3 regions of the Phascolarctobacterium succinatutens genome follow, and region 2 is predicted to be linked to each of the others. Evidence: riboswitches for the same ligand, from Rfam matches in the RefSeq annotation. Region 2 holds a riboswitch; each other region holds the start of a gene.
What was found. A riboswitch is a leader RNA that binds a small molecule or an ion and turns the genes downstream of it on or off. The one in region 2 is predicted to bind S-adenosylmethionine.

Region 1 (9,784 bases), 760 kb from region 2:
TGTTTTTAGCAAGCTAAAGAGAAATAAATGCTCTCGCAGGCTGCAGTAACGGCGAATTTGATATAGGCCTATCGGGAATATTAAATATAACAAATAGTTATAACATTTAACTTGACTATCGGCAGTACCTATTTTATAATAGCCTCACACACAGAGATGGGTTTTGTGTGTAGAGGAGAATTAAAATGCAGAAAAAGTATCTTATTATTTTGAGTACTGTCGTTTTATCTTTATGCGGTGCTGCCAGCCTGGTTTACTATGATGCTCTTTTGAGAGCCTAGCTAAATTTAAGCGGCGGCAATTTACATCCGGCAATCGCAGCTGCATGACATTAGCAGAAATATACAATGTCTGCAGGATTACCCCACCCGGATGCCAAAAATAATTACAAGGCGTAAGCAACGGAGCTTACGTCTTTTTTTCTGCCCGCAAACGCTTGCGGGTGTGTTGCATATAATTATAGCAAGGAATTTTCTTCGCACGGAGTTTGGCAACATGATATAATATAATTAATATAGACTGTCTGTTATTAGCTTGTTAAAAGTAAATATAGTATAGATTAAAAGAATACGCATTGACACTCTGGTTTAAAAGAAGGAGGGATGAAGCAATGCTGTTAGGTATTGATGTAGGCGGAACCTTTACGGATGCCGTGGTGCTGCGGCAGGGCGAGGTGGTGGCGCAGGCCAAGCGTGCGACAACGCATGACGATGTGCTGCAGTGCGTGCTGGCGGCGCTGGATGCGGTGCTGCAGCCGGGAATGGCGCAGGAGCTGGAGCGTGTGGTAATATCCAGCACTATTGTGACCAACGCTTTGACCGAGGGCAGCCTGCCGCCGGCGTTTTTGGTAATTATCGCCGGACCGGGCATGAACGTCAAGGGACATCTGCCGGTGACGCCGTACTATCTGTCGGGTTATGTGGACCATCGCGGCAAGATTACGGCTAATATCGATTGGAGCAGGCATCAGGAGCTGTTGCGGCGCAAGGGCAGCGGTGTGTGTGCGGTGAGCGGCAAGTTTTCCGTGCGTAACCCGCAGCTGGAATATCAGGCGGAGCATGAGCTGAAAAAATGCGGCTACAGCAAGGTGTTTTTGGGCAGCGAGCTGAGCGGTGAGCTGAATTTTGTGCGCCGCAGCAATTCGGCGTATTTTTCCGCGCAGGTTTATGAGCTTTTCACCCGCTTCTGCAAGCGCGTGGAACGTGCTCTGGCAGAGCGCGGCATCCGCGCTCCGGTGCATATCTTGAAGGCGGACGGCGGTACGCTGCCGCTAGAAGCAGCCTTGCAGCAGCCGGTGGAGGCTGTGTTTACCGGTCCTGCTGCTTCCGTACTGGGCATAGAGGCGCTTTGTGCTCCCGCAGTGAACAGCATCTCGCTGGATGTGGGCGGCACTACTACCGACATTGCCTTCTGGGAGAACGGCCTGCCGCTGATGGCCCGCAAGGGTGCAACGGTTGCCGGTTATCCTACGGCGGTGCGTGCCTTTCATATGCGTAGCATCGGCATCGGCGGCGACAGCAGGCTGCATAAGACGGAAAACGGTTATGTTGTCGGTCCCGAACGCGAAGGTCCCGCTGCTGCTGTCGGCGGCAGCATAGCGACGCTGAGCGATGCGCTGATTACGGCGGGTTATGTGCATTTCGGTGACGAAGAGCGGGCACAGGCGGCGATTGCCGCTTTGGGCGGCGAACCGCAGACAGAAGCACGCAAGATTGTGGCTGCTGCCGTTGAGCAGATTAAGACGACGATTCGGGAAATGCTGGACGAATGGGCCAAGCAGCCCGTGTATACGGTTAACGATGTTATCAAGGGCACGGAATTCATCCCGCAGCAGCTGATTGGCGTTGGCGGTGGCGCACCGGGCTTAATCAGGGCGCTGGGCGAGGCTATGGCGCTGCCGGTGGATATTCCTGCCGGAGCGATGGTGGCGAACGCTATAGGTGCAGCGGTGGCAAGGCCGACGCTGAGCGCAGGACTGCGTGCGGACACTACCGACGGCTATTACATTATTCCTGAGGGCGGAAAACGCGAAAGCCTGCCGCGACGCTTCAATAAGCAGGCGGCGGAGGAGCTGCTGGCAAGCTGGCTGCGGGAGCAGACGGCGCAGTGGCAGCTGCCCGACCAGGAAACGGAGCTTATCAGCTACGAGCATTTTCATACAGTACACGGCTATTACGAAACCGGCGATATTTATAGCCTGCGCATGCAGCTGAAGCCGGGAATTCTCTATAAGGTTAGCGGCAGGGAGGTGAGCTTCTGATGGCAAAGAATACCTTGGGATTAGTATTTTTCCCTGCGTTTGACTGGATGATCAGCCCCGGTCACCCCGAACGGCAGGAGCGCTTATTATATACACGCGACCAGCTGGAGGAGGAGGGCCTCTTTGACTGCGAGGAGATTAAGGAATATCGCCCGCGTCTTGCTGAAATCGAGGATTTGCAGCGTGCGCATGTAGGCGTGCCGGCGATTGCACGTCTGATTACGCCGGCGCATCTGACCTCTGCGGGAGGCTGCCTGGTGGCGGCCGATGCCGTAATGCAGCGGGAGATACAGCGTGCCTTTGCTCTCGTGCGTCCGCCGGGACACCACGCTATGCGTGTAGTACACGGAATCCGTGGTTTTTGTACTATTAATATTGAAGCAATAATGGTAGAATATTTACGTAGCAGGTATAATATCCGTAGGATTGCTGTTGTGGATACCGACGTGCATCACGGCGACGGCTCGCAGGACGTGTTCTACCACGATCCCGATACGCTGTATATCTCCTTCCATCAGGACGGGCGCACCTTGTATCCGGGCACAGGCTTTCCTAATGAAGCAGGCAGTCCTGCGGCCTGGGGCACGAATATTAATCTACCCTTGCTGCCGGGAACAGGCGATGAAGGACTGCACCGCCTGTACGATGGCTTAATCACGCATATACTGGAGGACTTTCAGCCGGAGCTGATTATCAACAGCGCCGGGCAGGATAACCATTTCAGCGACCCGCTGGCTTCCATGCAGGTGACAGCACAGGGCTATGCGCGTCTGGCGGATAAGCTGCAGGCTGATATTGCGGTGCTGGAGGGAGGTTATTCGATTGAAAGCGCCCTGCCTTATGTCAACACCGGTATTATTCTGGCGATGGCAGGCATGGATTACAGCAAGGTGGTGGAGCCTGATTTGCGCGGACTGCGCCCGCAGGATGAGCGCTGCAATAAGCGCGTAGACCAGCTTATTGCCGAGGTAGGCGATTTGTACTTCAACCGTGAGCGCACGAGCAAGGAATTGCTGGCGAAATGCGGCAATACCTGGCAGCGCAGCAAGCATATCTACTACGATGAGGAGGGTATCCGCGAGGAGCAGGTGGAAAGCGTGCATTATTGCGAACGCAAGGCCTGCCGCGGTTATTTTACCCTGCAGACGGCGGCCGAAGGGACGCGCTTTGGCGACCAGAGCGCTTTCATTACCTGCCTGACGCGCGAAATCTGTCCGCATTGCCGGCAAAAGGCCTACGATGCAGCGCTGGCAGAAAAGAAGCAAGGCCGCTGGCAGTATGTGCTGGTGCAGGATATTGCCACGGGCACAGTAGAAAATCTATAAATAATAAGCATTAGTACGCTGCCGAATAAATATGCGTCCTAAGCTGAGAATCGAGGTTAAATAATGATTAATGAATTGGTTGTAGCTACCCATAATCAGGGCAAGGTGGAAGAGTTTAAGTCTTTAATGAAGGATTTGCCGATTGAAATTAAATATCTGGCAGATTTTGATGCAGTGGAAGCACCGGCGGAAACAGGCCGCACCTTTGCTGCCAATGCCCGCCAAAAGGCTACCTATTATGCAAAGAAGCTGGGCAAGCCCTGCATCGCCGATGATTCCGGCCTGGAGGTTCAGGCGCTGGACGGTGCTCCCGGTGTGCGCAGTGCGCGCTATGCCGGCGAAAAGGCCAGCGACGAGGACAACAACAACCTGCTGCTGCACAACATGAAGTTTCAGGTTAAGCGTACCTGCCGCTTCCGCTGTGCGCTGTGCGTAGCACAACCCGACGGTAAGGTGCTCAACGAGGTAGACGGCATCTGCGACGGTATGCTGCTGCATGAGCCTTTGGGTGAAAACGGCTTCGGTTATGATCCGCTGTTCTGGTCTACCGAGCTGCATAAGGGTATGGCAGAGGCTTCCATGCAGGAGAAAAACAAAATCAGCCATCGCGGTAAGGCAATCCGTAAGCTGGTTGCTATCTGGAGCAAAAAGAAATGAGAATAGGCATTACGGGTGATACGCATGGCAGTGCGCAGGCGATTCGCCGCATTCTGCAGCAGACACCGCCTATCGAGCTGTGGCTGCATACAGGCGATTATGCGGCCGATGCCAACCGCCTGCATGATGCGACAGGCATCAAAACTGTGCGTGTTCGCGGCAACTGTGATTTATTGGATGACGGCAGTAAATTTGACGAGTATCTGGAAATAGAAGGATATAAAATCTGGCTGACGCACGGACACAGATATATAGAAAGAAATGTGCAGGCTGATTTGGGATATTGGGCCAAGCAGCTGGGGCAGGATATCGTGGTGTTCGGTCATACGCATGTGCCGATGGCCGAGTATTATGCGGAAACGCTGCTGGTGAACCCCGGCAGTCCGTCCCGTCCCCGCGGCGGCTCGGAACCTTGCTTTGCGGTGCTTACACTGCAGGCGGGGCAGACGCCGCAGGTGGAATTCTTCAAGGTCTGATTCTTTGGTTAAGAAAATTTTGCGCAGTAAGCAAAAATCTTTTGACAATTCCTTAAAATGATGTAGATTACACAGAAAACATCTTGCAAAACAGGGTAGTTTAATATACAATAAGTGTATACTATTTGTTGGACGGAGCTAATGATTTTTTAGACAGCTTACGTCGGGAAATCTTGGGAGGAAAAAAAGATGACAATGACTCTGCGTGAAGAAGCTCTTAAATTACATATGGACAATAACGGCAAAATTGCTGTAGTAAGCAAGGTGCCTATTGCAACCCGTCATGATTTGGCTATTGCCTATACCCCGGGTGTAGCTGAACCCTGCAAGGATATCAAGGAGGACAAAAACCTCTCCTTCGAATATACCTGCCGTGGCAACATGGTTGCTATTATTACCGACGGTACCCGTGTACTCGGCTTGGGCGACATCGGTCCCGAGGCTGCTATGCCGGTAATGGAAGGCAAGGCTGCACTGTTCAAAACCTTCGGTGATGTTGACGCTGTGCCTGTTTGCCTCGATACCAAGGATCCGGACGAATTCATCCGCACCGTTAAGCTGCTGCAGCCTAACTATGCAGGCGTAAACCTGGAGGATATTTCCTCTCCCAAATGCTATGAAATCGAAGATAAGCTGAAAGAAATCTGCGATATTCCTGTATTCCACGATGACCAGCATGGTACCGCTATTGCCTGCCTGTCTGCTGTACTGGGCGCACTGCGCTTTGTAAAAAAAGACATTGCTACCGCTAAATTCGTTGTCAACGGCTGCGGTGCTGCCGGCAGTGCTATCGGCCGTCTGCTGGTAAACATGGGCGCACAGCATGTAATCATGGTTGACCGCTTCGGCGCTCTGTATGAAGGCATCGACGCTAAGCTGGACCGCATCCAGAGCTATCTGGCTACCGTAACCAATAAGGAGCATAAGCAGGGGACTCTTGCTGATGTTGCTAAGGGTGCGGACGTTATGATCGGTGCTTCCGCTCCGAACGTATTCACCAAAGAAATTATGCAAAGCATGGCTGACAAGGCTATTGTTTTTGCTTTGGCTAACCCTGTTCCGGAAACCAGCTATGATGCTGCTAAGGAAGCAGGCGTTGCTGTTGCCGGCACCGGCCGCAGCGACAGACCGAACCAGGTAAACAACGTAACCGTATTCCCGGGCGTATTCCGCGGTGCTATTGATGTACGCGCACGCGCTATCACCGAGGAGATGAAGGTTGCTGCTGTTTATGCTATTGCCGACCTGATTGATGAAAAAGACCTGCGTGAGGACTATGTAGTACCTGACGCTTTTGACCCGCGTGTTGCTCCGGCGGTTGCTGCCGCTGTTGCAAAGGTTGCTATTGAAAAGGGCCTGGCACGCAAAATTGTAGATCCTGAGGTTGTAAGAGCCAATACTGCTAAACGCATCGGCCGTTAAGCCGCAGTATCAAAAATATTATTCTCACAATGACAATGTGAGCTTAGGAGGATGAAAACATGAGAGAAATAAAGGTTAGTGAAGTCACTGATGTTATTGCCAAGCTGTGCATGGATTCCTGCTACTATCTCCCGCAGGAGATGATGGACAAGATCAGAAATGCCGCTGTTGAAGAAGAATCTCCTTTGGGCAGGGAAATCCTTGCTACCTTGATTGAGAACTTCGAGCTGGCTAAGAAAAAGGCTGTTCCTCTGTGTCAGGATACTGGTCTGACCGTTGTATTTCTGGAAATCGGCCAGGAAGTGCATTTCGTTGACGGCGATTTGTATACTGCCATTCATGCAGGCGTAGCAAAGGGCTACACTGAAGGCTATCTGCGTAAATCCTCTGTAGGCGACCCGGTATTTGATCGTAAAAATTCCGGTGATAATACTCCGGCAATCATCCACACCAAGATTGTTCCCGGTGAAAAGGTTAAAATTATCGTTTGCCCCAAAGGCTGCGGCAGCGAAAACATGGGCGCTTTGAAGATGCTGAAGCCGGCAGACGGTGTTGAAGGCATCAAAAAATTTGTTGTTGATACCGTGCGTGCTGCAGGCCCGAACCCCTGCCCGCCGATTACCGTCGGCGTAGGCATCGGCGGCAACATGGAGCGCGCCGCTATTCTGGCTAAATACGCGCTGACCCGTACCGTAGGCGAGCACAACAAGGATGAGCGCTATGCGGCACTGGAGGACGAGCTGCTGGAGCTGGTAAATAAGACCGGCGTTGGTCCTTCCGGCTTAGGCGGCAGCACTACCGCTCTGGCTGTAAATGTTGAATTTACCCATACCCATATCGGTGGTATGCCCTGCGCTGTAAACCTGAACTGCCACCAGGCACGCAAGGCTGAAGCAGAAATTTAAAGGAGGCGCCTGAAGATGAGTGAAGAAGCTGTAATCAAATATATCAATGCTCCGCTGACCGAAGAAACTGTCAAAGACCTGCATGCAGGCGACGTTGTACGCATCAGCGGTTATATCTACACTGCACGCGACGCTGCTCACAAGCGTTTGTATGAAGCGCTGGAGCGCGGCGAAAAGCTGCCTTTGGACCTGACCAATAATGTTATTTATTACGTTGGTCCTACTCCTGCCAAACCGGGCGAGGTTGTCGGCAGTGCCGGCCCCACCACCAGCGGCCGTATGGACAAATACACTCCGACTATGATCGAGCAGGGCATGCGCGGCATGATCGGCAAAGGTCTGCGCAGCCAGGAGGTTATTGATGCCTGCGCGAAGCATGGCGCTGTTTATTTCGTTGCTGTAGGCGGTGCTGCTGCTGTTATCACCCAATCCATCAAGAGCGAAACCATGATTGCTTACGAGGACCTGGGACCGGAGGCTATCCGCAGATACGAGGTTAAGGATTTCCCGGCTATCGTCTGCATCGACAGCGAGGGTAATGACTTCTATAAAGTTGGTATTGCTAAGTACAGAAAAGAGTAACATTGTTAACAGATTGAGGGCAGGATTTTCTGCCCTTAATTTTTTTTGCGATTAATGTTGACAAAGACACTAGGATAATATATTATTACTCACATCTTAATAACACGCTCTTATCAAGAGTGGCGGAGGGAACAGGCCCGATGATGCCCGGCAACCAGACAAATGTTATGGTGCTACATCCTGCAAGTGTAATCTTGAAAGATGAGAGGAAGACCGGCTCCTTCCTCAGAAGGAGTTTTTTTCTTAGGCGGATGTTTTGCAAGACGTGTTAAATAAAGAAAGGGAGTAAGAAAAGATGAAAAAATTATTAGTTGCATTACTGGCATTAGTAAGCCTGGCAGTTGTTGCTGCAGGCTGCGGCGGCGGAGACAAAAAGGCAGACAACGGTGCTGACAAAAAGGTAACCCTTAAGGTTGGTGCTACCGCTGTACCGCACGCTGAAATCCTGAACCAGATTAAAGGCACTCTGGCTAAAGAGGGCGTAGACCTGCAGATTATCGAATTCAGCGATTATGTAAAACCGAATCTGGCTTTGAACGACAAGGAGCTGGATGCCAACTTCTTCCAGCATGAGCCTTATCTGGATACCTTTGTTTCCGAGCGCAAGATGAATCTTGTATCCGCAGGCAAGGTACATATCGAGCCGATGGGTATTTATTCCAAGAAAATCAAATCTCTGAATGATATTCCCGAAGGCGCTAAAATCGCTATTCCGAATGACCCGTCCAACGGCGGCCGTGCGCTGGCTCTGTTGCAAAGCGCTAAGCTGCTTAAGCTGAAGGATGGCGTTGGCGTTAAGGCTACCGTAGGCGATATCGTTGGCAACGACAAGAAGCTGAAGATTGTGGAAATCGAAGCTGCTCTGCTGCCGCGTTCCATGGATGATACCGATTTGTCCGTTATCAACTCTAACTTCGCTATGGAAGCTAAGCTGAATCCAGTTAAGGATTCTCTGTTCACCGAGCCGAAGGAATCTCCGTATGCTAACATCGTAGCTGTCCGCAAGGGCGACGAAAACCGTCCGGAAATCCAGAAGCTGATGAATGCTCTGCGTTCTCCCGAAGTTAAGAAGTTCATTGACGAAAAATACAAAGGTGCTGTTGTTGCAGCGTTCTAAGCAAAGCAAAACTGCTGTCGCATGTCAAAGTGCGACAGCTTTTTTATATAGCAAAATTTTGTTGCCGATGCAGGTGTAATAATGATACAATTATAAAAAAGACGGGATGCGTGTAGAATAATTTACTGCTGCGGAAAGGAGAGCTTAGCATATGACAGAATCCTTGAAACTGCCTGTGGGAATAGAAGATTTTGCGGAAATTCGTCAGGCGGGCTTTTATTATGTTGATAAAACAAAATTCATTGAACAGCTGCTGGATGGCTGGGGCAAGGTTAATTTGTTTACAAGACCGCGGCGCTTTGGCAAGACGCTGAATATGAGTATGCTGCGCTATTTCTTTGAGATAGGAGCAGATGCTTCGTTGTTTGACGGCCTGCAGATTGCAAAAAACAATAAGCTGTGCGAGGAGTATCAGGAAAAATATCCGGTAATTTTTCTTTCCTTTAAGAATGTAGAGGGACTTACCTTTGCCGATGCGCAGTATCGTTTGGCTGAGTTGATTGCCGGAGAAGCGGAGCGCTTTGCTTTTTTGGCGCAGAGCGATAAGCTGACGGAAAATGAGCGAAGCTTATATTGCGGATTGACGGCGGTGCGCGAGGGACGTTATGCGCTGGCAGGCGAAGTTCTTGTTTCTGCTTTGCAGCTTTTATCGAAGCTTTTATCTAAGCATTACGGACAAAAAACGATTATCCTGCTTGATGAATATGATGTGCCTTTGGATAAGGCCTTTCAGAATGGATATTATAAGGAAATGGTGTCACTTATCCGCGGTATGCTCGGCCAGGCCTTAAAGACTAACGAGTTTCTGCATTTTGCTGTGTTGACGGGCTGCCTGCGTGTTTCTAAAGAAAGCATTTTTACCGGTCTGAATAATTTTAAGGTGCTTTCGATTACCGATAACCGTTTTGATGAACAGTTTGGCTTTACGGATGCTGAGGTGGAGCAGCTTTTGGCGGCTTATAATCTGGCAGACCATCTTGATGAAACCAAGGCGTGGTATGACGGCTACCGCTTTGGTGCCGCTGATGTTTATTGTCCGT
Region 2 (9,784 bases):
AACATGGTGGTAAATACCGGCCGCTTGATAAATGTTCCAATCATCGTTATTTACCAGCCTTTTTCAAATCTATCTTGCTGCCTTCACGCAGCTTGTTATGTCCTTCGGTAACAATAGTATCCTTTTCATCCAGTCCGCTCACTATTTCAGCAAGCTTATCATTCGTATAGCCGACATTCAGCACACGGCGCTGTACAACGCCTTTATCATCAACAACAAACACCGTCTGCTGGTCATCACGCATCACAATAGCCTGCACCGGAATAGTCAGCACATCAGCTTTAGGTGAAGCTGTAAGCGTAACGTTGGCATAGACGCCGGCCAAAAGACCTTCGCTGTTATCCACGCTCACCTCTGCCGCAAAAGTATGCGCCGGCAAATCCGCAACCGGAGCGATGCGGGTAATTTTGCCTATCAGCTTTTTACCGGGATAAGCAGGCAGGGTAATACTTGCTTCATTGCCGACATGTACACCGGCAATCTGTCCTTCGGGAATATGAATCGTAGTTTTCAGCATAGAGATATCAGCAACGGCAAAAATAGGCGTACCTGCCTTTGCGTAATAGCCCTCCTGATAATAACGCTTAGAAATAATGCCATCAGCCGGCGCTGTCAGCACCGTGCCCTCAGACTTAGACTCCATCGCCCGCAGACTGCCTCTGGCAGCCTCCAGCTTAGCTGCAGCATTATCACGCGCAAAGCGGTAATCATCCACCACCTGCTGCGAAACAGCACCCGTAGCATATAGCTTTTCATAGCGCTGCAAATCTGTTTCCGCCTTGTGCAAGCTTGTCTGTGCATCCAAAAAGCTGCCCTTGGCGCTCAACAGATTGGCATCGGTATCAGCTTGCTCCAAAATTGCCAACACCTGCCCACGGCTCACACGGTCGCCTTCACGGACATAAACCTTTTCCAAGCGTCCGTCCACCTTAGCGGCAACCTCTGCCTGCCATTCCGGGTCCAAACTGCCGGAAAAGCTCAGACTGGGAACAATCGTCTGCCTTATGGGGTGAGCAGTAACGACCGCCACATTGCGTACCTGCGACAGTCTGGCAGCACGCGCCTTATCAGCCTGAATATTGCTGTAAATACGGTAGCCGATAATTACGCATACCGCCAGCATCAGGCCAAATGCTATCTTAACCTTGCGATTCTGTAAATTCACTTTCTTTCCTCCCTGCACCATTCCCTTGGGGGTAAATTATAATGGGGTAAGTTTAATTTTAGCTTAGTTTATTACGGAGTAATTATAGTTATAGATAATAATATTATACCCCTTATCAAGATAAGTTAGCAAGAGCAAAGCCACAGGCAGGCATAGAAAAAGCACGCTGCAAGCAGCGTGCTTTCGACAGTTTTAAATTAATCTTACAGGCCTGCCTGCTCGCGCAGTGCAGCAGCCTTTTCAGTATGCTCCCACGGCAGATCTACATCGGTACGTCCGAAATGACCATAAGCAGCAGTCTGCTTGTAGATAGGACGCAGCAAATCCAGCTCACGGATAATGCCGGTCGGGCTCAGGGAGAAGTTTTTACGAACCAGCTCAACAATCTTGTCCTCGCTGATTTTGCCGGTGCCGAAGGTTTCAACCAGAACGGAAACCGGATGTGCTACGCCGATAGCGTATGCCAGCTGGATTTCGCATTTATCTGCCAAACCTGCGGCAACGATATTTTTAGCAACGTGACGTGCAGCATAAGCAGCACTGCGGTCAACCTTAGAGGGGTCCTTGCCGCTGAAAGCACCGCCGCCATGACGAGCCATACCGCCATAGGTGTCAACGATGATTTTACGGCCGGTCAGACCAGCATCACCCTGAGGACCGCCGATAACAAAACGGCCGGTCGGATTGATGTAGTATTTAGTTTCCGCATCCAGCATTTCTGCGGGAACAATCGGTGCAATAACCTTTTCGATAATATCTTTGCGAATCTGCTCGTTGGAAACTTCCGGTGCATGTTGGGAAGAAATAACGATAGTATCTACACGAACAGGTTTGCCGTCGTCATATTCAACGGTAACCTGAGTTTTGCCGTCCGGACGCAGGTAAGGCAGCACGCCTTCCTTACGAACCTTGGTCAGCTGCAGAGCCAGCTTGTTAGCCAGATATGCAGGCATCGGCATGTAGCTTTCGGTTTCGTTGGTTGCATAACCGAACATCATACCTTGGTCGCCGGCACCGGTTTCTTCCTCAGCAGCCTGGCCTTCCTTAGCTTCCAGCGCTTTGTCAACGCCCATAGCGATATCAGGGGACTGCTCGTCGATGGAAATCAGCACACCGCAGGTGTTGCCGTCAAAACCGAATTTTGCACGGTTGTAACCGATATTGTTGATAGTTTCGCGAGCAATGTGTGCGATATCAACATAGCATTGGGTAGAAATTTCGCCGAAAATGTGAACCTGACCGGTAGTAACGATAGTTTCGCAAGCAACACGGCCTTTAGGATCTTGAGCCAGGATGGCATCAAGCACAGCATCGGAAATTTGGTCTGCTATTTTATCAGGATGACCTTCGGTAACGGATTCGGAAGTAAATAATTTTCTCATTGGTAGCTCCTTTCATAAATAAAAAACGTTGTTGAGAGTGTTTAGATGGTATAAGAAAAGGCGTTCTCATTATGAGAACGCCTTAAATTATTACTCTTAGCATTCTCATCTTACAGATAAACTGCAGGACTTAGCACCGTTTTACAGCTGTCACGCTGCAATGGTTGCTGCGACTTCACAGGGCCATTCCCTCCATCGCTCTTGATGAGTTGTATTAAATTGGTTACAGATGCCATTATATAACAAAATCAAGATAATGACAAGTACTTTTTTTACGAAAAATATGTGAAAACGCCTTTTCCGTAATGGCCGATACTAAATAGAATTTAATTCTATTATACAGGGATTCATAATGCATACGTATCCTTGCAATCCCTACTCCAAAGAACGCGGAGAAGGCTGCAGATGCTAAATGATTGCGACGACGACGTACTTCTAGTACGTCGAGGAGCGGTCATGACGCAGATGCGGTCTTATACGCGCTCTATCAAGCGCGCTCTCTACGAATACGCAACGCCTCGTCCAAAATACGGTTCGCCACATCAACCTTCGGCATCTGCTCCAGCTCGCATACATCGCCGTTGGCGTAAAGGAACTTAACGATATTGGTATCGGAGTTAAATCCGGCACCGGCAGCCGTAACATCGTTAGCTACAATCATATCAAGATTCTTCTTGACTACCTTTTCGCGGGCGTTAGCCAACAGGTTTTGCGTTTCTGCAGCAAAGCCAACCAATACCTGATGCGTTTTCTTCGCACCCAAGGTTTTGAGGATATCCGGATTTTTATCCATAACTACAGTCAGAGCATCGTCTGTTTTCTTCTTAATCTTTTGGTCTGCCACATCACGCGGACGGTAATCGGCAACAGCCGCTGCCTTAATAACGATATCAACTGCATCGTAGGCTGCCAGGCAGGCCTCCAGCATTTCATTGGTCGATTCAACCTGCACAGCCTTCACATTAGGCGGTACGGCAAGCGCAGACGGACCGCTGATAAGCAATACCTCTGCACCGCGCTCGGCAGCCATCTGAGCTACGGCATAGCCCATCTTACCGCTGGAACGGTTGCCGACAAAGCGAACGGGGTCAATCGGTTCACGTGTACCTGCTGCGGTAACGAGTACCTTCAGGCCACGCAGATCGCCCTCACGGCCGGCAAAAAAGCTGCTCATGAACTCCACAATCTGCTGCGGTTCAGGCAGACGGCCATGGCCGCTGGTGCCGCAGGCAAGATGTCCGGAAGCAGGCGGCATTACAGTAATACCGCGGCTTTGCAGCTTAGCGATATTTTCCTGAGTTGCAGCATTAAGATACATACCGGTATTCATTGCGGGGCAGACAACTATCGGTGCCTGAGCTGCCAAAAGCGTAGTGCTCAGCAGATCATCCGCAATGCCATATGTCATTTTAGCCAGAATATTAGCGGTAGCAGGCGCAACTAAGAAAGCATCTGCCCAATTTGCCAAAGCAATATGCTCAACATTAAATTCCTGGTTGCTGTTCCACATGCTGGTAGCAACAGCATTACCGCTGATTTCCTTGAAGGTTAACGGAGTAACAAACTGCTGCGCATGCTCGGTCATGACCACACGCACCTCGCAGCCCTGCTTACGCAGACGGCTTACAAGATCTACAGCTTTATAAACGGCAATACCGCCGGTTACTCCCAAAACAATTTTTTTGCCCTTTAACAAGGTTTTACCCTCCCGCTGTTATACGTTTTTAGTACGCTCGTAGGTAATAGTATCGTTAGCAATTTCCTTCAGCGCAGCGCTGACCTCTTTTTCCGCGGAATTTACACCGGGAATAGTGAGCTCGCGTGCTCTTTTTGCTGCCAAAATAACCAAAGTGTATTTGCTATCTACTTTTTCTGCCAAATAGTCAATAGACGGATCTACCATAGACATTATAGAATCACTCCTTTAAGTATTTCATGTTTCACACAGCAGACTGCTGCATAATGTAAATTTATTTTTTAGCTTTACAAATCTTATCAACAATAAAATATGTTCTGGCTACGCGGTAACGCTCAGCCTCCATAATTGTAAGTACCTTTTGCGCTGCCTTTTCCGCAATATCATTAACGATGATATAGTCATATTCCGCTGCGTAGGTCAGCTCGCTGGCTGCGGAAGCCATACGGCGCTTAATAACATCCTCGCTGTCTGTACCACGTTTATAAATACGTGCGGAAAGCTCATCTAAGGAAGGCGGTACGATGAAAACAAATACGCCTTCAGGGAAGCGCTTTTTAATCTGCAAAGCGCCCTGAATATCAATCTCCAACAGTACGTCACGGCCGGATTCCAACTGCTCTTCCACGTATTTGCGCGGTGTGCCGTAATAATTGCCGTATACTTCGGCATATTCCAGCAGCTCGCCCTTTTCAATCATCTGCTTAACATCGGGAATTGTTTTGAAGAAATAGCTTTCTCCGTCAACCTCACCCGTGCGCGGTGCGCGTGTAGTAACAGAAATAGAATAACCTAAATCCGGCAGCTGGTCTCTCAGCATCTGGCAAATAGTTCCTTTGCCTGCTCCCGACGGACCGGATACTACAAGAAGTACTCCCTTAGGAGTAACATTATCAATATCGTTGCTCATGATCCAATTACTCCTCTTCTTCAGAATCAGCAGTTTGTGCTACCAGACGGTTGGCTACAGTTTCCGGCTGTACCGCAGACAGGATGATGTGACCGCTGTCCACAACAACTACAGCACGAGTACGACGTCCGTAGGTTGCATCCACAAGCATGCCCTTATCGCGGGCTTCCTGGATAATACGTTTAATCGGTGCCGATTCCGGACTGATAATAGAAATAATGCGGTTGGCTGCAACAATGTTGCCAAAGCCGATATTAACTAGCTTTATATCCATAACTTCCTCCAGTTTTATTCGATGTTCTGAATCTGCTCACGGATTTTTTCTATTTCCGCCTTAATTTCTACGACTATCTGCGCCATAGTATAATCGTTGGCTTTGGAAGCAATAGTATTTGCTTCACGGTTGAATTCCTGAATAAGGAAGTCCAGCTTGCGTCCTACCGGCTGGTCGGAAGCAATGATAGTCTTGAATTGCTTGATATGGCTCTTCAAGCGGACTATTTCTTCCGTAATGCTGGTGCGGTCAGCAAAAATTGCTACCTCCTGCAGCAAGCGCTCCGGCTCAACCTTGATATTATTGTCAGCCAGAAGATTAGTCAGACGCTCCTGCAGCTTAGCCTGGTATTCTTCCACAACTAAGGGAGAACGCTCCTCAATCTGTGCCAGCTTTTCGGCAATCAGATCTGCACGGTAAATAAAATCACCGTAGATATTGCCACCCTCTGTTTCACGCATAGCTACCAAATTAGCAACAGCCTGCTCAACAGCCTGCTCAACCTTGGGCCAAACGCTTTCTACATCAAAAAAGCCTTCCTTAACGTTAATCACGTCAGGGCATTTTGATAAATAGAGAATTTCTGCAGCAGCGTTAATGCCTGCAGCGTCGGCTCCGATAGCAACGCCTACCTCCTGCAATGCCTTATGATAGGCAGCAGCAAGGTTTTTATCAACCTTCAGAGTACAGTTGCCGCTGACATTATAATCAGCAGTAATAAACACATCAATACGTCCACGGCTAACGGTTTTTAAAATAGTTTTGCGGATTTTATCCTCCAAAGGATTCAAAAATCGCGGTAAACGGATAGCAACCTCGTTATACCGGTGGTTCACGGTTTTCATTTCAATGTTAACAGAAAAATCTGCATCCTCGTAGGAACCACGGCCGAAACCGGTCATACTTTTTAACACAGGCTTCCTCCTTCATCCTCACCAGCAAAGGTGATATTATTTCAGCTTAAAAGATAAGTATTTTTTGCTTCAATCTTATCTTGAAAATTTATTATACCATATTTCTCTAATGATTTCAGCATTTTTCTTCGTTTTTCGTCGCTTAGATAAAGAAATGGCCCATTTTTGTTTTGCTATACTTGTTGCAGGTAATGGAGTATAATATGATAAATTAATAAATTGCATTGTATTCTCGCAGGTTCAAAAAACTTTGCCGAGCCTGCACCGAAAGGAGTCCCTATGAACATTGAAGGCTTAACTTTAAAGCTTCTTACAGATACATTAAATGAAGAACTGCTGGGCAGCAAAATATATAAGGTATATATGCCTAATCCGCAGTCACTGCTGCTGCTCGTCCGCAGAACACGCGATACAAGCAGTCTGTTGGCGGATATGCATAACGGCAGCTGTGTGCTTTATCTGCCGCAGCAGCTGCCGGAAAACCCGGAAACTCCTCCCACCTTCTGTATGCTTCTGCGCAAGCATCTGGAAGAAGGACGTATCACGAAAATCAGCCAAAGCGGCCTGGACCGCATTATTACACTGGAAATAGATCTTTTAGGTGCCTCCAGTAAAATTATTACCAAAAAGCTGATTTTTGAGCTTACCGGTAAAAACAGCAATATCATTCTTACGCAGGATGATGTTATTATCGACTCTTTGAAGCATGTAAGCGCAGCCCAGAGCAGCTATCGCACTATCCTTCCTGGCAAAGCCTATATTGCGCCCCCGCCGCAGGAAGGTCTTAACCTTTTGACTGATGACCCGGCAAAAATTGTGCAGACTGCCAACAGTCTGCCTGCAGCCAACTTCGCCAAGGCCTTTATCAGTGCTACCACCGGTGTCGGCAAAATGACAACACTGGAGCTTTTAGCCGCTGCGGATATCCTGCCGCAGGAGGTGCGTCTGGAAAGCTCCGCCTGCCAGTCCCTAGCGCAGGTTATCGGCAAGCTGCAGGCAGATATGCAGATGCAGGCCGCCAAGCATCCTGTCTATGCGCTCATCAGCCGTACTAATCAGGTAAAAACCTTGCTAGTATTGCCTCCGCAGAATGTGCAGGAGGGCATGCAGGTTAAAGAATTTACCGATATCAACAGTGCGCTCAATTTTGCTGTCAGCCTGAAGCCTATCCAGCTTCCGCGTCACGAACAGCTGCAAAAGCTGGTGAACTGCGAAACTGCCAAACTCAAGAAAAAGCTACAGGCCCTGCAAGAGGATTTAGCTCATGCAGCCAATGCCGAGGAACAGCGTATGCTGGCAGATACTATCATGGCCAATATCTACCAGATAAAAAAAGGCCAGACAAGCGCCGAGCTGATCAATATTTATGACGGCGAGCCGGTTACGGTCAGCCTTTCCCCCATCCTTTCGCCTACGGAAAACGCACAGGCCTATTACAAGCGCTATAATAAGTACAAGCGCGCTCAAACCGAAGTACGTATCCAGCAGGAATCTACGGAAGAAATGCTTGCTTATCTGGAAAGCCTGGACGCTTCACTGCTCACCGCTACAACGAAGGAAGAAATTGAAGAGATTAATCAGGAAATGCTTGGCAGCGGTTTGCTTAAGGACACGAATAAAAAGAAGAAAAATGCCGGACTGCAAAAATCTCAGCCTCTGCATATCCGTTTAAATCCTGAAGCAGATTTGTATATCGGTAAGAATAATAAGCAGAACGATTATGTTACCTTTACCTTGGGCAATCCTAAAGATTTATGGTTCCATACTAAAGATATCCCCGGCTCGCACGTTATTTTGAAAACGTCACTGCCGGAAGCACGTCAGGAGGATATTAATCTTGCTGTGCAGCTGGCAGCATATTTCAGCAAAGCGCGCGACGGCAGCAATGTTCCGGTCGACTGCGTACAAAGACGCTATGTAAAGAAGCCTGCAGGCAGCAAACCCGGCTTTGTTGTTTTTACAAACCAGAATACTTATTACACAACACCTGATATGGAGTTAATCCAAAAATATTTAAAGTAAGGATTTAGTCAGAACTTCATCCGTCTGTATATAAAACGCGCCCTGATTCATAGAAATATGAAGCGGGGCGCGTTGAAGTTTATGGGAAGTTTTTTGAGTGTAGATAGTTGTATCAATCTTTTTTGTCAAAGCAAATCTGCAGAACAATGCTGATTGATAAGAAGGCAAGTAAATCGAGCGAGAGGTAATATCGTGCAAGGAATAGCAATTTTAGCGAATGAGTGTCCGGAATCATCTGCGGGCGCATCCAAGAAGCGAGTCCGCAGGGCGATGCTGATTGGCTCATGCGCGCCATGCGATAGTGTCCCAAGCAGCAAGCTAGAAGATCGAAGCTGATTGGTTTGACACGAACCGCTAAGTGTTGCATTGTCTGAGCGCTAAGCTATCTACTATAATAAAATCTCTTTGCATAGCGCGAGTTTTGCGACACTTCGTCTTGATTCCATGCGAAATTTGCGTTGTGCCCTTTGGGCACTGGAAAATTGCTCCTGACCGGAACGATATATCTCTCGCGAATATAGAAAGTTTGGTAGAAAGCCTGACACATGCTTGCGCGTCGCTTCGCTCCTTCAAGCATGGCTATCTATCCCTCCAAAAATACTCCTTGCAGCAATACTTCATTAAGAAGCTCCCGCTGCCGACTTTACTGCATAATCGTAGATTCTATCCTCAATCGACAAGCTGATTACATCAGCTCGTCGATACGCCTCGCCACAAACGCATTTGCTCGTCGCGTTGCTTCTTCAAATGCGGTGGCTGGTCAGCCAGGCCCGCTGCTGGTCATAAGATAGCTGACGGTAAAAGAAAAAAGACATGTCACATGACATGTCTTTTTTCTAACCGGCAGCTATCTATCCTCCCAGGCCGCTTCCAGCCAAGTACTTTCGACGTATAAGGGCTTAACTACTGTGTTCGGGATGGGAACAGGTGGATCCCCTTAGCCATCACCACCGGATTATTTAATTTTGAGGTTTGTACCCTCAAAACTTCAACAGAAGAATGAACCGTTAAGTTCTTTTTAACGTTTTGTTTAAGCTGACTTCTTCATCGAAAACCGCTCCTTATTCAGTCGCTGTTTTCGATGTTTGCACGACCTTTTCGATTTCTCGCTTCGCTTTGCTTGCGACAAATCGGGTCCTTGCTTCAAGTCAAGCCCTCGACATATTAGTATCGGTCCGCTGAATACATTACTGTACTTACACTCCCGACCTATCAACCTCGTCTTCTCCAAGGTGTCTTACTAGATTGCTCTATGAGAGATCTCATCTTAAGGCTGGTTTCACGCTTAGATGCTTTCAGCGTTTATCCTTTCCGAACGTAGCTACCCAACTATACCTCTGGCGAGATAATTGGTACACCATTGGTTCGTCCACTCCGGTCCTCTCGTACTAGGAGCAGCCCCCTTCAAATCTCTTGCGCCC
Region 3 (9,784 bases), 980 kb from region 2:
TCCAGAACAGTCATGTGCGGAAAAAGGTTGAACTGCTGGAATACCATGCCCATTTTGCAGGCAATGCGGCGGACATCATTGTTCTTGACGTATTCCGTGCCACCGGAGGTTTCACGGCACAGCTCTTCACCGTCGATGGTGATGCTGCCTTTATCGATTGTTTCCAGCTTGTTGAGGCAGCGCAGCAGGGTGCTTTTGCCGCCGCCGGAAGGACCGATTACGGCAACAACTTCGCCTTCGTTTACTTCCAGGTCGATGCCTTTGAGTACTTCCAGATTGTTGAATTTTTTCCAGATATTGGTTGCTTTGATTTTTGTTGTCATAGCTGTTACTCCTCCTATTGGTCATATCTGGAGAAGCGTTTTTCCAGACGTTCAAAAACAAGGGTTAAAATCAGAGTTGCCAGCAGGTAGAAGACTGCAGCAACGATGAAGGGGGTAATAGAAAAGTCACGCTGTACCAAATTGCGTGCGGTACGCATCAGATCGTTCATCGCCAGCACGTATACCAGAGATGTATCCTTTACCAGGGTAATGGTTTCGTTGCTGATAGGCGGCAGGATGATGCGGATAACCTGCGGCAGGATAATGCGGCGCATGGTCTGCACGTAGTTCATACCCAGAGTGTGCGCTGCTTCATATTGGCCTGCAGGAATTGCCTGAATGCCGGCGCGAAAGATTTCGCAGAAGTAGGCAGCGTAGTTTAATACAAAGGCTACGATAGCAGATTCAAAGTCCGGCAGGCGGATGCCGACGGACGGCAGTACGAAGTAAACGAAGAAAATCTGCAGCATAAGCGGGGAGCCGCGCAGAATCCAAACATAGCCGCCGATGAGGGCCTGCAGGGGTTTAATGCCGGAAACACGGCCGAGGCTGAGCAAAATGCCCAACGGAATGCTCAGTACGATGGTGATAATAAAAACTTGAAATGATACCAGGCAGCCATCCATCATCTGAGGGATGATATTTAAAACGTAATCCATAAATTATTTCTCTCCATATAATTATAATATGGGCTGCCGCTAAATGCGACAGCCCTCAAGTGATAACAAATTAATATTTTGTGATATCTGCGCCCATCCATTTTTCGGAAATCTTTTTGCAGGTACCGTCTTTTTTCATTTCATCCATAGCTTTGTCGATGCGGTCTTTGAAGTCTTTGTCGTCCTTACGGAAGGCAATTGCTACAACCTCATCACCCATGTTCTGCTCAAGAATTCTGTAGGCACCGGGTTTCTTTTTGTCATAATAGCCGCGAGCAAGAACTGCGTCTACGATAGCAGCATCAACACGTTTGTTGTCTATTTCCATGTAAATAGCTGCGAAGTCGGGATATTTGCGAACTTCCTTCATGGAAGCTGCCAGCTCTTTGTGTGCAGGCTGTTCGAGCAGGTAGGAGCCTGTGCTGTCATCCTGTACCGCTACGATTTTACCCTTTAAATCTTCGAGGGTTTTAATCGGAGAATCCTTAGGAACAACAACCAGCTGGGAGTTGTTGATGTAAGGTTTGGACATGCCATATACCTTTTCACGCTCCGGGTTAACGGTGAAGCAGTTCCAGATAGCGTCAATGCGTTTGGATTTGAGCTCTGCTTCTTTTGCACCCCAATCGATAGGCTTGAATTCTACTTCCATGCCGGCACGCTTGCAGGCTTCGCGTGCAAGGTCGATATCCATGCCGACGATTTCGTTCTTTTCATTGCGGTAACCCATAGGAGCGAAGTTATCGTCCAGGCCGATTACCATTTTTTTCGGGCCGTCGCTGCCGCAGCCGGCAACCATCATGAGCATCATCATCAGACCCATTACTAAAGCTACTAATTTTTTCATTTTCCACACCTCATTTGTTAATTAGCATTTAACTATGTACCCATTATACTTTAGTACGCTAAATTTGTAAAGTGCTAAACGCAAATTTTTTTTAGAAATTGCGGTAAGCTAAGAAATAAGCTCCCACAGAAGTCTGCGGGAGCTTTTGTACTATGCTTCGGTAAATCAGAATGCCGGAGTAATGGATCCTTTGAAGTGATCCTCGATGAATTTTTTGTTTTCAGCGGAGGTGTAAATCTTCTTCAGCTGTTCAATGCGCGGATCCTTTTCGTTAGCCTTGGTGGTTACGAAGATGTTAACAAACGGGTTATCAGCGCGTTCGACCAACAGGCTGTCCTTAGATGGGTTCAGTTTGGCAACCAGTGCATAGTTGGCATTGATTACGGCAATATCAAGGTCGCCCATTGCTTTAGGAATAGAAGCAGCGTCCAGCTCTTGAATCTTGTAGTTTTTCGGATTTTTGGTAATGCTTGCTATAGATGTAGAAACATCGTTTTTATCCTTAACTTCGATGAAGCCTTTGTCAGCCAGAACCAGAAGTGCGCGAGCACCGTTGGACGGATCGTTAGGAATGCCGATGGTTGCGCCTGCCGGGATATCCTCAACCTTTTTATATTTGGTGGAGTAGATAGCCATCGGGAAGTTTACGGTTTTGAAAGCTTCAACCAGTTCGAATTTAGGTTCTTTTTTCAGGGTTGCTGCCAGATACGGAGCATGCTGCATGGAGTTGGCAAACAGCTCGCCCTGTGCCAGGGATACGTTCGGGGTTACATAGTCGGAGAATTCGACAACCTCAATTTTCAAGCCTTGCTTTTCAGCCAGCTTTTTAACGTTGTCCATGATTTCAGCGTGCGGACCGGCGGTTACACCGATTTTAACAGGTGCGTTCGGGTCAGCCTTTTTATCGGCTGCCTTGTTGTCACCACCGCAGCCTGCGGCTATGATGGTCAGTGCGCAAAGCGCAACGGTGAGTAAAAGTTTGGTAATCTCCTTCATAAGTTGTTCCTCCCTAAAATAATGGTGGTCTGCTGCCAGGCAGAAGCGGCTTTTTCTTTATTACGTCGATGAAACTCGCTTCATCGTTGTAAACCCTCATTTGGCTTGTAGATTACAGTTTGTTTTTGTTTAATTTTTTAGATGCGTAGTCGCCTAAGGACTGCATTGCCTGTACCATGACGATGAGCACGACAACGGTGGCAATCATAACATCCATCTGGAAGCGCTGGTAGCCGTAGCGAATTGCCAGGTCACCAAGACCGCCGCCGCCTAAGGTGCCGGCCATTGCGGAATAGCCAATTAAGCTGATGATGGCAAGCGTTACACCCAGTACGATAGAATGCATTGCTTCGGGAAGCAGTACCTTAGTGATAATCTGCATCGGGCTTGCACCCATAGCCTGTGCTGCTTCGATAATGCCGGGGTTAATTTCCAGCAGAGAAGATTCAATGATACGTGCAATGAACGGTGCTGCGGAAATAGTCAGCGGCACGATTGCTGCGGTAGTACCGATGGAAGAGCCGACAATCATACGTGTCAGCGGAATAATTGCTACCATTAATATAATGAAAGGAGTGGAACGCGTTGCGTTGACAATCGCGCCCAGAATAGTGTTAAGCGGTTGGTTCGGCAGAATGTGGTCCTTGCGGGTTACGGTAAGAATTACGCCCAGCGGAATGCCGATTAAAGTGGAAAGTGCGGTAGAAGCGAAAACCATGTAGCAGGTTTCCCAAAAGGATTTTATTAAAAGGTCAATCATATCAGGACTCATAGCCAATTACCTCCGTTTTCAGATGCTGCTGATGCAGATATTCCAATGCATTTTTAATGCGCTCGCGGTTACCGGAAATCTCAATCAGCAGGGTGCCGAAGAGGACATCCTTCAGCTGGTCGGTATTACCGGAAATAATGCTTACGTCAACATCAAAATGTTTTACCATGCCGGAAATAATAGGCTCGCTGGCACTGTCGCCGATGAAGGAGATACGCACCAGCAGCTTGCTGCCTTCTGTATAGGTATCGCTTAATTTCATCTGTTTAACGATATCAGGCAGCTCGGCGTTGATAACGCTCTTGGTAAATTCCTTGGTAGTGGGATGCTGCGGATTGGTGAAAACGTCAATCATCGGGCCTTCTTCAATGATGTCGCCGCTTTCGATAACAGCAACGCGGTCACAGATGGTTTTTACAACCTCCATCTGGTGCGTAATCAGCACGATGGTCAGGTTCATCTTTTTGTTGATGTCCTGCAGCAGATGCAGAATAGATTTGGTGGTCTGCGGGTCGAGGGCGCTGGTTGCTTCGTCGCACAGCAGTACCTTAGGATTGCTTGCCAGAGCGCGGGCAATGCCTACACGCTGCTTCTGGCCGCCGGATAATTGGCTGGGATAATAGTTGGCACGGCTTTCCAGCTGTACCAGCTCCAGCAGCGGACGTACGCGCTTGTCGATTTCGCTCTTGCTCAGACCTTGGATCTCCAGCGGAAAAGCGATGTTATCATAAACAGTACGGCTTGCCAGCAGGTTGAAGTGCTGGAAGATCATGCCGATGCTTTGACGTGCTTTACGCAGCTGTGCTTCGCTCATGGCGGTCAGCTCCTGGCCGTCAACGAATACCTGGCCTGCGGTAGGTTTTTCCAGCATGTTGATGCAGCGCACCAAGGTGGATTTGCCGGCACCGGAAAGACCGATGATACCGAAAATTTCGCCGGCCTTGATGCTCAGGCTTGTTTTGTGCAGAGCATGGATGTCGCCGGCCTTGCTGTAGTAGGTTTTTTCTACATTAACTAGTTCTATCATTCTTGTGTTCCTTTCTAATGTGACTGCAAGTTTCAGCAGTCCTTATTTGAGTGTGAGAGATTATTTTCCAATAGAAGTCAGCGGATGCTGCTTGAGAGTCGCATTCTCCGGTGTACGTCTGCTGTCGGAATTGACGGCCGGCGTAAAAAAATCCTTCACCGGCACGGCGAAGGATACGTTGCATCTGTAATCTTCATCTGCCGGAATTATCCGTTGGAATTGGCACCGTTCACTGATGTGTGGTTGCCGTAGCTTCATCGGGCCAGTCCCTCAGCTACTCTTGATGAAATCTCTGTTAAGTTTGAATGAAATAATCATACATCTATTTTAGGATATTGTCAACAGTTTTGCGTAAAATTTACGAAAAAACTGTAAAGCTGTAAAGCTGCGTCCAATGGATTTCAGGAATTGCTCAAATTATATCAAAATACTAGGTAATTGTAAAGCGAAATGCGAAATTTTTTACAAAACCTGCGGAAAAAAGATTTTTTGTAAATTTTTCTTGACTTTCACAAGATAAAGTATTAAAGTATTTTTACAAGTTAGTGAGTTAAAGTACTATCGTTATATGCACGTAACGCACAGGAGGAAACTAAAAAATGGCAGCAAATATTCATGATCATTTAACAGACCAGTTATTCAAAGCGATTCTCAGCTTAAAGGATGAGGAGCAATGCTATAAATTTTTTGAGGATATCTGTACTATCAGCGAGCTGAAGGCAATGGCACAGCGCCTGGAGGTAGCGCGCATGCTGGATGAAGGCTGTATTTACGAAACTATCGTAGAGAAAACCGGTGCCAGCACCGCGACGATTTCACGCGTTAAACGTTGTCTTGTTTACGGCGCTGACGGTTATAATTCTGTCATGCAAGTTATAAAAGAGGGGAAGAAAAAAGATGACTAATAAGGTGTATCAGGTTCCCTACGGAACCAAGGATATTCTGCCGGGAGAGATGAAGACACGCCGCGGAATTGAAAATGCGATTATCAACGTTTTTGACAAATGGGGCTATGATGAGGTAAAAACACCTGATTTCGAATATGTTGATACTTTTGGCGCCGCAGGTAGCAAAGGGGACTTCCGTTTTTTTGACCGCAGCAATAATCTGCTGGCGCTGCGCAATGATATGACGGCACCGATTGCCCGTCTGACAGCGACACGCCTGCAGGGCGGCGAAAAGATTAAACGTCTTTGCTATCTGGCAAATCTTTACCGTTATGAAGAAATTCAGGCGGGACGCCAATGCGAATTCGAGCAGGCCGGTGTAGAAATGCTGGGTGCCAGCGGTGCCGCTGCCGATGCCGAGGTTATCGTGCTGGCAGCCGAAGCATTGCAGGCTGCAGGCTTGCAGAAGTTCGCTATCAGCCTGGGCCACGTTGATTTTATCAACGGCCTGGCGGAGGAAGCGGGCTTTGATGCTGCTCAGCTGCAGCAGCTGAAGGATTACCTGCGCCGTCATGATGCTGTGGGCATGCAGCAGATGGCAGATGCGATGGAAAATATCCGTCCGGAAATCAAGCAGCTTTTTGCCGATTTCCTCTTCCTGCAGGGCGGCATAGAGCTTTTGGACAAGGTTGCTGCAATAGTAACTAACGCTAAGTGCCAAGGCGCGCTGAATGATTTGCGCAAAATCTACAAGCTGGTGGATGCTTACGGTGCAGCAGGCTATTTGAGCTTTGATCTTGGCTTATATCGTTCGCTTGACTATTACACGGGCATGCTTTTTGAAGTGTATCTGCCGGAAATGGGTTATCCGGTGGCAGGCGGCGGACGCTACGATAAGATGATGCAGCGCTTCGGTCTGGAGTGCCCGGCAACAGGCTTTGCCGTTGGCGTGGACCGCGTACTGCTGGCTTTGGAGCGCAACGGTGTTGCTACCAATAACCGCACCTGGGACGTGCTGGTAACCTGGAGCGAAGGCAAGCTGCCGGAGGCGATTGCCAAAGCGACAGCATTGCGCCGCGAAGGTCGCAGCGTGAAGCTGCTGACCGAGGCTGCGGACCTGCAGGGAGCAGCGCTTGCTGTAAAGGAATATGGCTGTAAATCGTTAGTATATGTAGAATAAGCTTAAAGAAAAGATAGTATACACATTAAGCTTATAGCTGGGAAATATAGAGGGGTATTTTTATGGACGAATACATTACTATAGCATTGCCGAAGGGCAAGCTGTTCGATAAGTCTGTACGCCTGCTGGCGAAGGTAGGCTACAGCGCCGAAAACGTTACCGAGGATTCACGCAAGCTGGTAATCAGCAACGAGGAAACCAAGGTACGCTTTATTATTGCCAAAACCGTTGATGTACCGACGTATGTTGAATACGGTGCGGCAGATATCGGTATCATCGGCAAGGATGTACTGCTGGAGCAGGATAAAGACGTGGTGGAGCTTCTGGATTTGGGCTTTGGCCGCTGCCGTCTGATGATGGCGGTGCCGGAGGCCAAGCGACGCGCCAAGCTGACGGATTATGCTCACCTGAGGGTAGCAACGAAGTATCCGAACTGCGCCAAGGCTTATTTCAATAAGCTGGGAATTCAGACAGAAATTGTGAAGCTCAACGGCTCGACTGAGCTTGGACCTATCGTAGGCCTGAGTGAAATGATTGTAGATATAGTAGAAACAGGGCGCACCCTGAAAGAAAATAAACTGGCGGAGGTTGATTCTATTTTTACCGCTACTGCCAGACTGATTGCCAACCGCGCCAGCTTTAAGCTGAAATTTGCGCGCTTGCACAAGCTGGTTGAGGATTTACGTATTGTTTTAAATGAGGAGGATAAATAAAATGCAGGTTACAGACGCAAGAAAGATGAGCGCAGCAGAGATTGCTGCTTTAATGAAGAAGAAAGCTTTTGACGAGGTGGAATTATCGCCGCGCATTCAGGCAGGCACGGACGCTATGTTCGGCAGACACATGACGGCAGCACAGGTTGTTGATCAGATTGTTGCTGATGTGCGTAAAAACGGTGACGAAAGCCTTTTTTACTATACTAAGCTGATTGACCGCGTAGAGCTGACACCGGAAAATATCCGCGTAACCGAGGAAGAATTTGCGGAAGCGGAAGCTATTGTCAAACCGGAAGTAAAGGCTGCTTTGGAGCGTGCCATTGCCAATGTTATGAAGTTCCATGAAGAGCAGATGCCGAAAACCTGGCTTACGAACCGTCCTTACGGTTCACTGCTGGGGCAAAAGGTTACCCCGGTTGATTCCGTCGGTATTTATGTTCCCGGCGGCACTGCTGCTTATCCTTCGTCTGTAATGATGAATGCCTGCCCGGCAAAGGTGGCCGGCGTTCCCCGCATTGTGATGGCCGTACCGCCCGGAAAGGACGGCAAGGTTAATCCGAATGTGCTGGTAACGGCAAAATTAATCGGTGTTACCGAAATTTATAAAATGGGCGGCGCACAGGCAATTGCTGCACTGGCCTTTGGCACCGCAACCGTACCGAAGGTAGAAAAAATCACCGGCCCCGGCAATATCTTTGTAACCTTGGCGAAAAAAGCCGTTATCGGTCACGTTGATATTGATATGCTTGCCGGTCCGAGCGAAATTTTGATTGTAGCAGATGACAGCGCTAACCCGACTTATCTGGCAGCAGACCTTCTGAGCCAGGCAGAGCATGATCCGCTGGCCTGCGCCATTCTGATTACCGACAGCGAGCGTGTGGCCAACGCTGTGGGCGAGGAAATCGAAGTGCAGCTGGCACAGCTGCCGCGTAAGGAAATCGCCGGTACCTCTCTGCAGCAGGCAGGTAAGATCATCCTTGCCAAGGATATGCCTACCGTTATCGAAATGGCTAACCTTTCCGCACCGGAGCACTTGGAAATCATGACTAAGGCACCGTTCGAAATTATGCCGTATATCCGTAATGCCGGCGCAATGTTCCTGGGTGCTTATTCACCGGAACCGCTGGGCGATTACTATGCAGGACCGAACCACGTTCTGCCGACAGGCGGTACGGCGAAATTCTATTCCGTACTGAACGTAGAAACCTTTATGAAGAAAACTAGCATTATTGCCTACACTGCTCCGGCACTTATGGCCGCTGCCGACGATATTATTACCTTGGCTGAAGCAGAGGGACTGCAGGCTCATGCAAACGCTATCCGTAAACGTGTGGGTAAATAAGGAGGCAGAAGATGAGTAGCTTTACTGTTCGCCAAAGTATTGAGGCGATGGAAGAATATGCCGTAGAAAGCGTGGCGGCGGATATTATTGTTAACGCCAACGAAAGTAATTACAAGCTGCCGCAGGAGATTGCGGAAAAGATTACCCAGCGCACCGCACGCTTCCCGTTTAACCGTTATCCGCCAATTAAATCGGAAAACCTGTGCGAAGTGATTGCCAAAGAGCTGGATGTAGATATTGACTGTGTAAAAATCGGCAACGGTTCCAGCGAGTTGTTGGAAAAGGCCTGTTATGTTTTTGGCGGGCCCGGCAAAAAGATTGCCGTACCCTGGCCGTCATTTTCTATGTACGGCGAATACGCTGCCCTTTCCGACAGCGAGGAGGTGCGCTATCCGCTGACAGCCGAAGGCTTTGTTGATGCTGACAGCGTTATCAGCTTTTGTAAGGAGCAGCAGCCTTCACTGTTGATTGTCTGCAATCCGAACAATCCTACAGGCAACTATAACAGCCTGGCAGCTATGGAAAAAATTATTGCTAATGTAGATTGCCCTGTTATTATGGATGAGGCTTACATGGAATTTGCCGATGGCAAGGAGCTGGCACCGAATGATTTGCGTCCGATGCACAAGCTGTGGCTGGTAGCAGGCTCTACTTTGAGCTTAGTCGGACGCTACAGCAATCTGATGGTTTTCCGCACCTTTTCCAAGGCCTATGGGCTGGCAGGTCTGCGCTGCGGTTATGCAGTGGGTGCGCTGGGGCTGGTGCGTCAGCTGGGCAAGGCGCTGCTGCCGTATCATGTAAATGCCTTTACGCTGATGGCCGCTAAAACAGTTTACGAAAACAAGGAATTGTATAAAGAACGCATCAAAACCATCCGCGAGGAACGCGATAAATTTGCAGATTGTCTGAAAACCTTAGGCTTTAAGGTATGGCCGACGGCAACTAATTTTGTTACCTTCCGTGCGGAGGGGGAACTGATGCAGCAGCTTGCCAAGGCTTATGCGGCGAAATTTAGCGAAAGATTGCCGGAGCAGG

Region 1: linked by a shared signal. The riboswitch ahead of M5E81_RS07355 (MetQ/NlpA family ABC transporter substrate-binding protein) and the one ahead of metK (methionine adenosyltransferase) in region 2 are both predicted to bind S-adenosylmethionine.
Region 3: linked by a shared signal. The riboswitch ahead of M5E81_RS10435 (methionine ABC transporter ATP-binding protein) and the one ahead of metK (methionine adenosyltransferase) in region 2 are both predicted to bind S-adenosylmethionine.

Annotation. Positions count from the first base shown of each region.
Region 1 covers NZ_CP097284.1:1,547,222-1,557,005, reverse strand. Annotated here, with positions in the region: gene M5E81_RS07390 (hydantoinase/oxoprolinase family protein) at 611-2,260, shown strand; gene M5E81_RS07385 (histone deacetylase family protein) at 2,260-3,585, shown strand; gene M5E81_RS07380 (XTP/dITP diphosphatase) at 3,649-4,242, shown strand; gene M5E81_RS07375 (metallophosphoesterase) at 4,239-4,718, shown strand; gene M5E81_RS07370 (NAD(P)-dependent malic enzyme) at 4,914-6,140, shown strand; gene M5E81_RS07365 (fumarate hydratase) at 6,200-7,045, shown strand; gene M5E81_RS07360 (Fe-S-containing hydro-lyase) at 7,061-7,627, shown strand; SAM riboswitch class I at 7,735-7,835, shown strand; gene M5E81_RS07355 (MetQ/NlpA family ABC transporter substrate-binding protein) at 7,923-8,744, shown strand; gene M5E81_RS07350 (AAA family ATPase) at 8,896-9,784, shown strand, end outside.
Region 2 covers NZ_CP097284.1:786,670-796,453, reverse strand. Annotated here, with positions in the region: gene M5E81_RS03790 (efflux RND transporter permease subunit) at 1-44, opposite strand, end outside; gene M5E81_RS03785 (efflux RND transporter periplasmic adaptor subunit) at 47-1,165, opposite strand; gene metK (methionine adenosyltransferase) at 1,369-2,547, opposite strand; SAM riboswitch class I at 2,650-2,758, opposite strand; gene coaBC (bifunctional phosphopantothenoylcysteine decarboxylase/phosphopantothenate--cysteine ligase CoaBC) at 3,035-4,243, opposite strand; gene rpoZ (DNA-directed RNA polymerase subunit omega) at 4,262-4,450, opposite strand; gene gmk (guanylate kinase) at 4,518-5,153, opposite strand; gene remA (extracellular matrix/biofilm regulator RemA) at 5,161-5,427, opposite strand; gene M5E81_RS03755 (YicC/YloC family endoribonuclease) at 5,442-6,341, opposite strand; gene M5E81_RS03750 (Rqc2 family fibronectin-binding protein) at 6,621-8,363, shown strand; rRNA gene rrf (5S ribosomal RNA) at 9,202-9,318, opposite strand; rRNA gene M5E81_RS03740 (23S ribosomal RNA) at 9,508-9,784, opposite strand, start outside.
Region 3 covers NZ_CP097284.1:2,155,097-2,164,880, reverse strand. Annotated here, with positions in the region: gene M5E81_RS10460 (amino acid ABC transporter ATP-binding protein) at 1-323, opposite strand, end outside; gene M5E81_RS10455 (amino acid ABC transporter permease) at 338-982, opposite strand; gene M5E81_RS10450 (amino acid ABC transporter substrate-binding protein) at 1,053-1,829, opposite strand; gene M5E81_RS10445 (MetQ/NlpA family ABC transporter substrate-binding protein) at 1,995-2,825, opposite strand; gene M5E81_RS10440 (methionine ABC transporter permease) at 2,938-3,597, opposite strand; gene M5E81_RS10435 (methionine ABC transporter ATP-binding protein) at 3,587-4,624, opposite strand; SAM riboswitch class I at 4,815-4,914, opposite strand; gene M5E81_RS10430 (YerC/YecD family TrpR-related protein) at 5,224-5,529, shown strand; gene hisZ (ATP phosphoribosyltransferase regulatory subunit) at 5,522-6,691, shown strand; gene hisG (ATP phosphoribosyltransferase) at 6,754-7,404, shown strand; gene hisD (histidinol dehydrogenase) at 7,406-8,749, shown strand; gene M5E81_RS10410 (pyridoxal phosphate-dependent aminotransferase) at 8,761-9,784, shown strand, end outside.